3 regions of the Comamonas sp. 26 genome follow, and region 3 is predicted to be linked to each of the others. Evidence: predicted binding sites of a transcription regulator. Region 3 holds the regulator's gene; each other region holds the start of a gene.
The links. The regulator FNR, encoded in region 3, switches genes on or off when oxygen is low (the NO sensors DNR and NnrR bind a similar motif). The targets are predictions, from matches to a motif close to TTGATNNNNATCAA.
Positions count from the first base shown of each region.

Region 1 (4,148 bases), 110 kb from region 3:
GGATGACCCGGTGGACGTGCTGTTTGGTGTGCAACTTGGCGGCGGCACAGACATCAACGGCGCGGTCGGCTATTGCCAGAGCATCATCAGCGAGCCGCGCAACAGCATTCTGGTGCTGATCTCTGACTTGTATGAAGGCGGCGTGGAGTCAGGCCTGCTGCGCCGGGCCAATGAGCTGGTCGAATCTGGTGTGCAGTTCATCACGCTGCTGGCGCTGAGCGACGAGGGTGCGCCGGCTTATGACGCCGATCTGGCGGCCAAACTGGCAGCCTTGGGCGTGCCATCGTTTGCCTGCACGCCAGATGCTTTCCCGCAACTGATGGCCGCCGCCATCCGCCGTGACGATGTGGCGGCCTGGGCGGCGACGCAGGGCTTCAAGACCAGCAAATAAAAAAACAGCCTGCAGTTGCAGGCTGTTTTGATGGGGTGGCTTAGTCCGCCAGAACCACGCCAAGCTTGGCCAGCTTGCTGGCCAGCACATCGCGTCGGCGAGCGGCTTTGTTGGCCGTCTCGGTCACGGTGGCGATGGTGCGCGGGCCTTTGCCAGCAGAGGCCTTGATCAGCTCCGCCTTCTTGGCGGCTTCAGCCGCGACTTTTCGGTAGCTGGCGATCAGCTCGGCGTGTGCAATAGGTTGGTTCACAGGATGTCCGTTCAATAAGAGCGCCCATTGTCGTTGCAAAAAGCGCCAAGAACATTTTTAGCCGATGTGAATGGCAAATTCCTGTCGCAGTTCCGACGCGGTTTAAAGGCATGATGGCAGCCATTGAAACCAACAGGGGAGTGCGATGGCGGGTGCCGGCCTTTTGATGCTGCTTGACGATATTGCAGCCTTGCTTGATGACGTAGCGTTGATGACCAAGACCGCTGCGGGCAAAAGTACGGCGATTCTTGATGATGTGGCCATGCAGACCAAGGTGGCCATGCAGAAAACCGCCGGCGTGCTGGGTGACGATCTGGCGCTGAATGCCGAGCAGGTCACGGGCGTCAAGGCCAGTCGAGAGCTGCCGGTGGTCTGGGCCGTGGCCAAGGGCTCGTTATGGAACAAGGCCATTCTGGTACCAGCAGCCTTGCTGATCAGTGCGTTTGCGCCTTGGCTGATTACCCCGCTTTTGATGGTGGGCGGGGCTTTTCTGTGCTTTGAGGGCGTGGAAAAAATTCTGCACCTTTTCCACAAAAAGCAGACGCACAGCGAGAAAGAAGTGGTGGTCGATGCGCAAGAAGCTGCTCTGAAAGGTGTGGCTCCGTCATCGGTACGTGCGGCGCGTGAGCAGCATATGGATCCGATGGAGTACGAAAAGCAAAAGGTCAGCGGCGCGGTGCGTACCGACTTTATTTTGTCGGCCGAAATCATGGCGATTGCGCTGGGCACGGTCTCCACCAAACCCATCTGGGAGCAGGGCGCTGTGCTGGTGGTTGTGGCTCTGGCCATTACGGTGTTTGTCTATGGCCTGGTGGCCGGCATTGTGCGTATGGATGACGTGGGCGGCTGGCTGATGGCCAAGAGCAGCAGCGCCGCCAAGGCACTGGGCCGCGGCATGATTGCCTTCACGCCATGGCTGATGCGCTGGCTGTCGATTGTGGGCACGGCCGCCATGTTTATGGTGGGCGGCAGCTTGCTGGTGCACGGCATTGCGCCGATTGAGCATTGGGTCCAGGCGGTTGTGATTCCCTTGGGCGGTATGGCTGCGGCGCTGGGGCCGGTGCTGGTGCATGTGCTGGTGGGAGCTGTCATCGGCGGTGCGGTAGTGCTGTGCGTTGAGCTGTGGCATAAGCTGCGACCTGCAAAGGCGGCTCATTAATTTAATAGCTAGCACCGCTGATGCAGCAATGGTTTGCGCTGAATCAGACATCAAAGCGGGCGTGGCCATTGGGCAACGCCCGCTTTTTCTTTGGCGGAGTCGGTGTGCAGGTTGACATGGGACAAACCCGGAAGAAGGCGGCTTTGTTTCAATCAATGCCAAGGGATGCAAACAAGTACTCCCACCGATTTACTCAAGGAAAAAGCCCATGAAAAAGACTCTGATCGCGATTGCCGCCGCTGCCAGCGCACTGACTGCTGGTACCGCTTTTGCTCAATCCTTTGATGGCAGCAGCCCCTGGCAAGTGCGCGTGCGCGCTGTGCATCTGAATAGCGATAACGGCGGCACCGCTGGTGATGCGGGTGTGAGCATCAATAACAAGTGGATGCCTGAAGTGGACGTGTCCTACTACTTCACACCTAATATCGCGGCCGAGTTGGTGCTGACCTATCCGCAAAAGCATGATGTGCGCCTGAACGGCGGCAAGATCGGCTCGCTCAAGCATCTGCCCCCGACCTTGCTGGCGCAGTACCACTTCACCAACTTTGGCGCATTCAAGCCTTATGTGGGTGCCGGTGTGAACTACACACGCTTCTCGAGTGTGAACATTGCCGATGGCGCAGTGACCGTGAAGAAGAACAGCTTTGGCGGCGCGCTGCAGGTCGGTTTTGACTATGCGCTGGACAAGAACTGGTCGCTGAACTTCGACATCAAGAAGGTGTATCTGGGCACCAAGGTCACAGGCGCAGGCCTGGAAAATGCCAAGTTCAAGGTTGACCCATGGCTGGTCGGCGTGGGTGTGGGCTATCGCTTCTGATAGCGCCACAGTAAAGAGTGATCTTGTCTCTGGACCTTCTGCTAGAGATAAGGCTCACGCACCGCAAGCTCTGTGGTGCACTGAAGCTGGCAGGTCTGCATGACCGGCTGGCTTCATAGGCTAGGGTGTATGTTTAGATCGGTATTCCGCGCAGGCGGGGTACCGATTTTTTTGACTTTGATGCATTGGTTGACAAGTATTGCTTCTGTCAGCACCGTTGCATGGTGATGCGGTACAAAGAGTGCTGGCTTCAGTCCTACTTTGGTCGCTTGCTGGCGGCGCTAGGCTGATGACTACCCGGCTCCCGCGCGACTCTGACCGCGCTCTGCCGGGCTGGCGACCAGACTTGGCAGTGATGGTGCGGGAGCGGTCTCGTGCGATCAGCATTTCAGGAGGATCAGCATGCGCGCGGTACCAGACAGACAGGCAGCATCTATCGAGTTTCTCTCTCGTGCCGGGCGCATTCCCTTGCCCCTGGCGTCTTTTCAGGCTCCGCCGCAGCGTCAAGGAGGTCTGGCAGTCACGCAGCATCCGCAGGACGCTCAAGCGGCGTTGCGACATGAGCTTGCGCAAGGCCTGATGCAGCAGCAGGCACAGATCTCTCCCAAGTTTCTGTATGATGCGCGCGGCTGCGCTTTGTTTGAACAGATTACGCAGCTGCGCGAGTATTACCCCACGCGCACCGAGGCGGCGATCATGGCGCAGCACGAAGTCGGCATGGCCGAGGCCATGAGCGGTTGCCAGGTGCTGATCGAGTTGGGTGCTGGCAATTGCGAGAAGGTGCGACGTCTGTGCCGCAGCGTGGCACCTCAGCAATTTGTGGGTGTGGATATTGCGGTGGAGTTTCTGCAGCAGGCCGTTGCACGGTTGGGCCAGGATTTTCCGCAAATGGCGGCGCGGGCCGTTGCCGCAGACTTCACCGCCGACTGGCATTTGCCGCCAGACGTGCCGCAGGCCCGGCGCGAACTGTTTTATCCGGGCTCTTCCATTGGCAATTTCGATACGCAGCAGGCATTGCATATGCTCAAACATATGCATTCGCTGCTGAATGGCGATGGAGGGCTGCTGATCGGTATTGATCTGCCCAAGTCGCTACCTGTTTTGATAGCTGCTTACGATGACGAGCAGGGCGTTACAGCCGAATTCAATCTCAATGTGCTCAGCCATGTGAATCGTTTGCTGGGCAGCGACTTCAAGCCCCAGGACTGGGAGCATGAAGCCTGTTTTGATCCTGTGCATTCACGCATAGAAATGCATTTGCGTGCGCGCCAGGCCGTCATGGTGAGCTGGCCACAGGGCGTGCGCTACTTTGCGCAGGGCGAGACCATTCATACGGAAAACAGCTACAAGTACCCCTTGTCTGATTTTCTCTCCATGCTGAGGGCTGCGGGTTTTGGCACAACCCATGTCTGGACCGATGAGCGGCAGTGGTTTGCCGTCATTCATGCCCATGCTTGAAGCTGTGGATAAAGGACTGCAGTCCATGAGGCCCGCGCATGCCGGTCTGCCCGACTGGGCTGCACTGGTTCTT
Region 1 covers NZ_PEFL01000001.1:1,423,526-1,427,673, forward strand. Annotated here, with positions in the region: gene CLU84_RS06515 (VWA domain-containing protein) at 1-391, shown strand, start outside; gene CLU84_RS06520 (hypothetical protein) at 432-641, opposite strand; gene CLU84_RS06525 (DUF808 domain-containing protein) at 787-1,800, shown strand; gene CLU84_RS06535 (OmpW family protein) at 2,009-2,617, shown strand; gene egtD (L-histidine N(alpha)-methyltransferase) at 3,020-4,075, shown strand; gene egtB (ergothioneine biosynthesis protein EgtB) at 4,101-4,148, shown strand, end outside.
Region 1: CLU84_RS06535 (OmpW family protein) is a predicted target of FNR. The motif match lies at 1,912-1,925, and genes of this name have one in related genera.

Region 2 (4,148 bases), 710 kb from region 3:
GCTGAACGTCGCCACGATTTCGGAGAACACACCGAAGCAGGGCAGGATCAGGATGTAGACCTCAGGGTGACCCCAGATCCAGATCAGGTTCACGTACAACATCGGGTTGCCACCGAAGTCGTTCGAGAAGAAGTGCGTACCCATGTAGCGGTCCAGCGACATGAGCACCAGAGCGGCGGTCAGCACGGGGAACGAAGCCACGATCAGGGCGTTGGTGCACAGGGCAGTCCATGTGAAGACGGGCATCTTCATCAGGTTCATGCCAGGAGCGCGCATCTTGATGATGGTCACGATCAGGTTGATACCTGAAAGTGTCGTACCGACACCGGCGACCTGAAGGCCCCAGATGTAGTAGTCAAGACCCGTACTTCCGCTCTGGTGCCCCAGATTGGACAGAGCCAGCCAGCCGGAGGTGGAGAACTCGCCCAGGAACAGGGAGATCATCACCAGCACGGCGCCGCCAGTGGTCATCCAGAAGCTGAAGTTGTTCAGGAACGGGAAGGACACGTCACGTGCACCGATCTGCAGAGGAACCAGATAGTTCATCAGACCGGTCACGAAGGGCATCGCCACGAAGAAGATCATGATCACGCCGTGGGCTGTGAAGATCTGGTCGTAGTGGTGGGGAGGCAGGTAGCCGAGGTTTTCACCGAAGGCCATGGACTGCTGGATACGCATCATCACCGCATCGGCAAAGCCGCGCAGGAACATGACCAGACCGAGGATCATGTACATGATGCCGATCTTCTTGTGGTCAATGGAGGTGATCCAGTCGTTCCAGAGTGGGGCCCAGAGGCGGAACTTGGTCAGGCCGCCAACCACCACGAGGCCGCCAAGCACCACGGCGATAAAGGTCATGAGCACGATGGGCTCATGCGTCATGGGAATCTGATCCCATGTGATGCGGCCCAGCAGCCAGTGTGCGGCCGGGGTTGTTGTTTCAGACATGTTGAGTCACTTTTGTCGTATTGGAGTGGCGGGGCCTAAGCTCATCCGCTCCGTAAGCTACTTATTGCTGTGCGACAGCTCCGGAGGCTGCGACTTCGTCGAGCAAAGCCACAACGCGGTCAGCGTCCTTGGATGTGCAAACGTCCAGGGGCAGGCTCACGCTGGAGGTCTTGCCGTGCGAGGCATGGCCGCCACCACCGGCAGCATCAATGGCCATGATTTCGTTCATGCACTTTTTGCCGTCTTCCACGCAGCGGTTCAGGACCTTGGTGTACAGGCCTTCATCCACGGCGGCGAAGCGTTCGACAGGGTTACGCTCGCTGGGCTTGACCAGGTCGAGGTAGGCATTGCGAGTCAGAGTCTTGCCTTCAGTCTTGGCCTTGGCCACCCACTGGTCAAACTCTTCATTGCTCACGCCATGGAACTTGAAGTTCATGCCTGCAAAGCCTGCGCCGCTGTAGTGCGAGGCCATGCCCTTGTACACGCCAGGTTTGTTGACCACGGCGTTCAGCTCTGTCTGCATGCCGGGCATGGTGTAGATCATGCCGGCCAGATCAGGCACGTAGAAAGCGCTCATGGTGTTGGACGCTGTCAGCTTGAAATGAATGGGGCGATCCACAGGAGCAGCCAGTTCATTCACCGAGGCAATACCTTGCTCGGGGTAGAAGAACAGCCACTTCCAGTCCATGGAAACGACTTGCACTTCCAGAGGCTTGACGTCAGCAGACAGGGCCTTGGTTGAGGAGACGCGGTCCAGAGGGCGGTAAGGGTCCAGCTTGTGGGTACTGATCCAGGTGATGGCACCCAGAGCAATAACGATGAGCAGAGGAACGGTCCAGATCACCAGTTCCAGCGCTGTGGAATGGTGCCATTCGGGGTCGTACGTGGCTTCTGTGTTGGACTGGCGGTATTTCCAGGCGAACAGCAGCGTCAAAAAGATGACGGGGACGATGATGAGCAGCATCAGCAAGGTGGCCGTAATGACCAGATCGCCCTGTTGCTTGGCAATATCGCCAGCTGGGTTGAGCACGACAAGTTTGCTGCAACCGGCGAGGGTCGCAGTCAAAGCAGCCGCTGCGAGCCACGCGGGCCCACGGATTTCCTTGATTTTTAACATTGCTTTAGGCGTGACAAAGTCGCGCTTAGGTGTAAACGCGGATTACTGGATCTCCGCAAATGTAATACCTGAGTGTCATTTGTCTATTGGACATTTTGTCTCAGGTCAATGTAGTGGTTTTAAAAATACGCTATGTGACAATGAGTTAGCAGGCATTTGACGGGCCTGAAAAGATGGCCAAACAGGGCTTGTAATTGTCAAATCAGCCCTCAAAGCTCATCTGCTTGTCGGTTGGCTGACAGTACTGAGGGCAAAAACTCTATTGCAGCTGCACATTCTTGGGCGTAGAACGGAAAGCGTCCCCGGGACTGAACAGCAAGACAAGGAGTAGACCCTTTATGACAAGCTTGAACCCGTCCATTGGTCTTACTCAGCAAGACTATGAGAACTCGGAAACCCTGGCCTACGCGGATACTGATGAAGATGTGACCCCCGGTGAAATCGCGGTGGGCGTCATCATTGGGCGCTCTTCCGAGTATTTTGATTTCTTTGTGTTTGGCATTGCCTGCGTGCTGGTGTTCCCCACGCTGCTATTCCCCTACCTGTCCAAGCTCGATGGCACGCTGGCCGCGTTTGCCATCTTCTCGCTGGCCTTCATTGCCCGCCCCATCGGTACGGCGCTATCCATGGCCGTGCAGCGCCGCTGGGGCCGTGCCACCAAGCTGACACTGGCGCTGTTGCTGCTGGGTGTGTGCACAGTGAGCATGACGTTTTTGCCCAGCTATGCCGATGCGGGCATGAAGGCAGTCTGGGCGTTGGTCGTGCTGCGTATCGGCCAGGGTTTGGCGATGGGCGGCTCCTGGGATGGTCTGCCTTCGCTGCTGGCCATGTCGGCTCCGCAGGACAAGCGCGGTTGGTATTCAATGATTGGGCAGTTGGGGGCACCTCTGGGCTTTGTCCTTGCTGCTGCACTGTTTGCCTTTCTGTACTCAAGCCTGACGGCTGATGAGTTTCTGAGCTATGGCTGGCGCTACCCCTTCTGCGTGGCTTTTGCTGTGAATGTTGTAGCGCTCTTCGCCCGTCTGCGCTTGGTTGTAGGCCAATCCTATACACAGCTGCTGCAAGAGCGCGAGCTGGAACCCGTCAGCGTGACACGCCTTCTCAGCAATGAAGGCCGCAATGTAATGATTGGCGCTTTTGCCGCGCTGGCCAGCTTTGCACTGTTCCATCTGGTGACGGTGTTTCCGCTGTCCTGGATCTCGATGTACTCCGATCAGTCGGTCATCTCGGTGCTGGTGGTGCAGATTATTGGCGCGCTGCTGGCGGGTGTGGCCATCATGGTGTCGGGCTGGCTGGCAGACAGGGTAGGGCGCCGCAACACGCTGGGTGCCATGGCCTGCCTGATTGGTATCTTCAGCTTTCTGGCTCCCTGGCTGCTGGGTAGCGGCACTACGGGCAACAATGTGTTCATCATTGTGGGCTTTGTTTTGCTGGGTCTGTCCTATGGTCAGGCATCGGGCACGGTGACTTCCAACTTCTCCTCGCGCTACCGTTACACCGGCGCTGCACTGACCACGGATATGGCTTGGCTGATTGGCGCGGCCTTTGCACCACTGGTGGCGCTGGGTGTGTCGGCCAAGTTTGGTCTGGTGGCACTAGGTATCTACTTGCTGTCGGGCGCGCTGTGCACCTTGGTGGCTCTGGGTATCAACCGCGCGCTGGAGACTCGTGATCAGTAAGTCATAGCGCTAAGCGCTTAATGCAAAACGCCTGGCTGGTTCCGGGCGTTTTGTTTGGGATAAATGACTCAATGTTCAGGCAAGAAAAAGCCGCCTTCAAGAGGCGGCTTTTTTACAGGTGAGATGGCTGTTGAAATTAATCCAGAGCCAGGCCCGCCTTCTTGATAACTTCGCCAAAGCGCTTGCTTTCAGCGGCCATGAAGGCCTTGAATTCAGCGGGCGTGGGGTTGAAGGATTCGTAGCCGAAGGCGGTGAACTTGTCCTTGACGTCTTGACCGGTCAGAGCCAGACGGGTATCGGCTTGAATCTTCTCGATCACGGCAGCCGGTGTGCCGGGGCGCACGGCCAGGGCGTTCCAGCCGATCACAGCGTAGTCCTTAGGGCCACCCGATTCGGACACAGTC
Region 2 covers NZ_PEFL01000001.1:2,245,787-2,249,934, reverse strand. Annotated here, with positions in the region: gene cyoB (cytochrome o ubiquinol oxidase subunit I) at 1-948, opposite strand, end outside; gene cyoA (ubiquinol oxidase subunit II) at 1,010-2,065, opposite strand; gene CLU84_RS10360 (MFS transporter) at 2,404-3,744, shown strand; gene CLU84_RS10355 (tripartite tricarboxylate transporter substrate binding protein) at 3,881-4,148, opposite strand, start outside.
Region 2: cyoA (ubiquinol oxidase subunit II) is a predicted target of FNR. The motif match lies at 2,161-2,174, and genes of this name have one in related genera.

Region 3 (4,148 bases):
GGATCGACATCCGCAAAGGCTTGCAGTACGAGTGCATTGGCTGCGGTTTGTGCATTGATGCCTGTAACTCCGTCATGGACAAGATGGAGTACCCGCGCGGGCTGATTCGCCTGACCACGCAAAACGCCATTACCCGTGCGTGGAAACATGCCCAGGTGATTCGCCGCATCTTCCGCCCGCGTGTACTTATTTACACAGCGGTGCTGGTAGTGCTCAGCACGGCCATGATTGCCAGTCTGGTCATGCGAGAGCCGCTGAAGGTCGACGTGATTCGTGACCGTGCGGCGCTGTCGCGCATTGTGGCCGGCGGCAAGCTGGAGAACGTCTATCGCCTGCAGATCATGAACGCCACCGAGTCCGAGCAGCGCTACCGCATCAGCGCAACCGGGCTGGATCATCTGGAAGTGGCGTCTGAGCAGGAAGTCGTTGTCGGCCCGGCCGAAACACGCGGTATTGCGGTGCGTCTGCAGATTCCGTATGGCTCGGCAGCGCCTGGCTCGCACCCGGTTTACTTCAATCTGGATGCGGTGAAGGCTGGGTCTGGAAAGGTCTCTGAAAAGACCGTCTTCCTGGTGCCACGCTAAAGCGTGCGTGATCTCAGAAATGCATCTCTGAGATCACGCAAGGACATCGCCAATCGGCAACAATTTGCAGTGCGTGCCAGCCATGATCTGGCGTGCACTGCAGAATCACTGAATAAGAGGTTTCATCATGTCGGCAGCACAAGCCAAGGCCACGAAAGCGGTCAAGATTATTCACCCCGAGGATGGCAAACCCTGGTGGAAATTTGCCCATGTCTGGCTCGTGATTTCCGGCCCCTTAGTGGTGGTGATTGCGGGTGTGGTGACGGCTTATATTGCAATGAGCAGGCCTGATCCCGTGATCGACCCTGACTACTACCGCCATGGTCTGGAGATCAACCAGCGCCTGTCCGAGAACGAGAAAAGTCTGGCCCCGGCCGTCACCGGTCGCAACCATGCGGCAACGCCTGCCAAGGATCACCCGACCGACCGCTGAAGTCGTCGCAAGACTTCCATCTCAAGGCCGCTTTGCGGCCTTTGTTGTTGCTGCCTTGAAAATAGGAGCGTTTAGCGCTTGATCTACTTGGCTTATAGATATGAAAGATCTTGATATCAATTAGCAGAAGGCGCTAGATGCTCTTGAAATCATAGTGATTCAGGGTTTTCCGCCTTGGTGCATGCCCGTGAGGTGGTGTTTGAAGTCACAACACTTGTGCAAAATACGATCAAACCCACGATCCAAGGAGATTCGCGATGGAAGCTCGACGCTGGATATGGATTGTCTGGCCTGCCTTTCTGGCGGCAGCAATCATGGAGCTGGTGGTATTTGCCTTTGTGGACCCGCTGGATGTGCACTGGCTAGGCTCACCAATGGAATGGTCGCGCAGCGCCATCTATACCGTGGCCTTTTTTGCCTTCTGGGCGGTTTCTATCATCGGCGCCCTGATGACGGTCGCGCTGGGGCGCTCAGCCAGTGATTTGAACGGCGGTATTGTCTCTTCTCCGCAGCCTGATTAAGGCGCGCTGCAAAAACAAAAAGCCCGCTGATGCGGGCCTTGTTTCTGGAGTTAATGCTCAATCAGCTCTGCATTGCTGGCTATTGACGATGCGCTTGAGCGCCTCGGTATCCAGAATGCGCAGGTGGCGCTGCTTGACTTCCACAATGCCTTCTTCGGCAAACTTGGAGAAAGTGCGGCTCACGGTCTCAAGCTTGAGGCCCAGGTAGCTGCCAATTTCTTCGCGCGTCATACGCAGCACCAGCTCTGACTTGGAAAAACCACGGGCCGCCAGGCGCTGCACCAGGTTCAGCACAAAAGCGGCCAGACGCTCTTCAGCGCGCATGCTGCCCAGTAGCAGCATCACGCCATGCTCGCGCACGATTTCACGGCTCATGACCTTATGCACGTGGTTTTGCAGGGCCGTGACTTCGCGCGAGAGCTGCTCAAGCTTGTCAAACGGCATGACGCAGACTTCGGCATCTTCCAGCGCCACAGCATCGCAGGTGTGGTGGTCGTTGACGATGCCATCCAGTCCAATGATTTCGCCCGCCATCTGAAAGCCCGTAACCTGATCGCGACCGTCTTCGGTGGCGACGCTGGTCTTGAAGAAGCCTGTGCGAATCGCGTACAGCGAGGTGAAGTCTTCACCGTTGCGAAACAGCAGCCCGCCACGCTTGATCTTGCGGCGTGTGGCCACAATTTCGTCAATGCGCTCCATTTGTTCATCGTCCAGGCCCATGGGCATGCACAGTTCACGCAGATTGCAGTTGGAGCAGGATGCTTTGATGGTCTGAAGATTCATGGGCTTTTAGCAACGGCACAGACAGACTTCAATAAGAGAGTCGTGCCGGTCATTGACCTCGTGTTTGGTAATGAGATGGATCAAATTGTCGCAGCACTTGCCTTGCTGTCTCTTGATTTTCATCAAGGACAGGGTGAATGGCTTGAGGCACATTGCTCATATTCATTCAAAAATATGCGCCTCTGCTTCTTTATAGTGATGTTTTCAGGGCTAGATGCCTTTGTTAATAAATACTTTTGAGAGGTGCGGGCGCACACTGACGAGTAGTTATGACCGCTGTCACGCCCGAGTTGCTGAGCCGCTTTGATATTCCTGGGCCTCGCTACACATCGTTCCCAACAGCCGACCGATTTGTTGAGGCTTTCGGCGCAGAAGACTACATCCTGGCGCTGGAGCAACGCAAAGCGCACACAGGTGCGCGCGCCTTGCCTTTGTCTGTCTATGTGCATGTGCCATTTTGTGAGTCGCTTTGCTATTACTGCGCCTGCAACAAAATCGTCACCAAGCACCACGAAAAGGCCGCCGAATACTTGGACTACCTGGCGCGTGAACTGACCATGCACACGGCGCATTGCGGCAAGGGTCAGGTTGTGAGTCAGCTGCATCTGGGCGGCGGCACGCCCACGTTCTTCAGCGATGCCGAGTTGCAGCAACTGATGGCGCTGATGCGTGAGCATTTCAAGCTCGATGCGGTGGGCGAGTACTCGATTGAGGTCGACCCACGAACCGTCAGCAATGAGCGCCTGAAAGTGCTCAAGGATATGGGCTTTAACCGCATGAGCTTTGGCGTGCAGGACTTTGACTCTGCCGTACAAAAAGCCGTGCACCGAGAGCAGCCTGCCGAGCAGGTCTTTGCCTTGGTGGCCGAAGCACGTCGGCTGGGCTTTGTCTCCATCAATGTAGACCTGATCTACGGCCTGCCTAAACAGACGCCGGAGTCGTTTGCGCGCACGCTGGCTCAGGTCAATGAGCTGAGGCCTGATCGCATTGCGCTATATGCCTACGCCCACCTGCCAGAGCGCTTCAAGCCGCAGCGCCGCATCGAATCGGCGGACCTGCCCATGGGGCAGGATAAGCTGAACATGCTCTCGGGCGCGATTGATGCTTTTATGGGCGGCGGCTATGTTTATGTGGGCATGGATCACTTTGCGCTGCCCACCGATTCACTGGCTATTGCAAAACGTCAGGGCCGCTTGCATCGCAACTTTCAGGGCTATAGCACGCAGCCAGACTGCGATCTGATTGCACTGGGTGTCTCGGCTATCGGCAAGGTAGGCGCGACTTATAGCCAGAACGTCAAGACGCTGGAAGAGTATTACGACGCGATTGATGCTGGTGTGCTGCCTGTGCAGCGTGGGCTGGCGCTGTCGCGTGACGACCTGGTGCGCCGCGCCGTCATCATGTCCATCATGTGCCAGGGGGCGGTACTGTTTGAGCCCATGGAGCAGGCCTGGTTGATCAACTTTCGCGAGTATTTTGGAAGCGAGCTGGCTGAGCTCAAGGAGATGCAGGTCAATGGGCTGATTGAGTTGTCTGACGAAGGTTTCAAGGTCACGGGGCTGGGTTGGTTTTTTGTGCGCGGAGTAGCCATGCTGTTTGACCGCTATTTGCAAGCTGACAGGACCCGTGCACGGTTTTCACGCATCATCTAGCGCATGCTGTTTTCGCTGGTCTGGACTGCTTTGATCATGGGGCTCGTAGGTGGGCCCCATTGTCTTGTTATGTGTGCTGCACCTTGCAGCGTGGTGACGGGTGCTCGCCCTTCTGGTGCCGCAAATGCCGAGCAAGTCATTTCGGTGCACGGTTTGCAAAAGTGGCAATGGCTGC
Region 3 covers NZ_PEFL01000001.1:1,537,885-1,542,032, forward strand. Annotated here, with positions in the region: gene ccoG (cytochrome c oxidase accessory protein CcoG) at 1-584, shown strand, start outside; gene CLU84_RS07055 (FixH family protein) at 712-1,017, shown strand; gene CLU84_RS07060 (hypothetical protein) at 1,275-1,538, shown strand; gene fnr (fumarate/nitrate reduction transcriptional regulator Fnr) at 1,596-2,321, opposite strand; gene CLU84_RS21800 (hypothetical protein) at 2,364-2,561, shown strand; gene hemN (oxygen-independent coproporphyrinogen III oxidase) at 2,591-3,973, shown strand; gene CLU84_RS07075 (sulfite exporter TauE/SafE family protein) at 3,977-4,148, shown strand, end outside.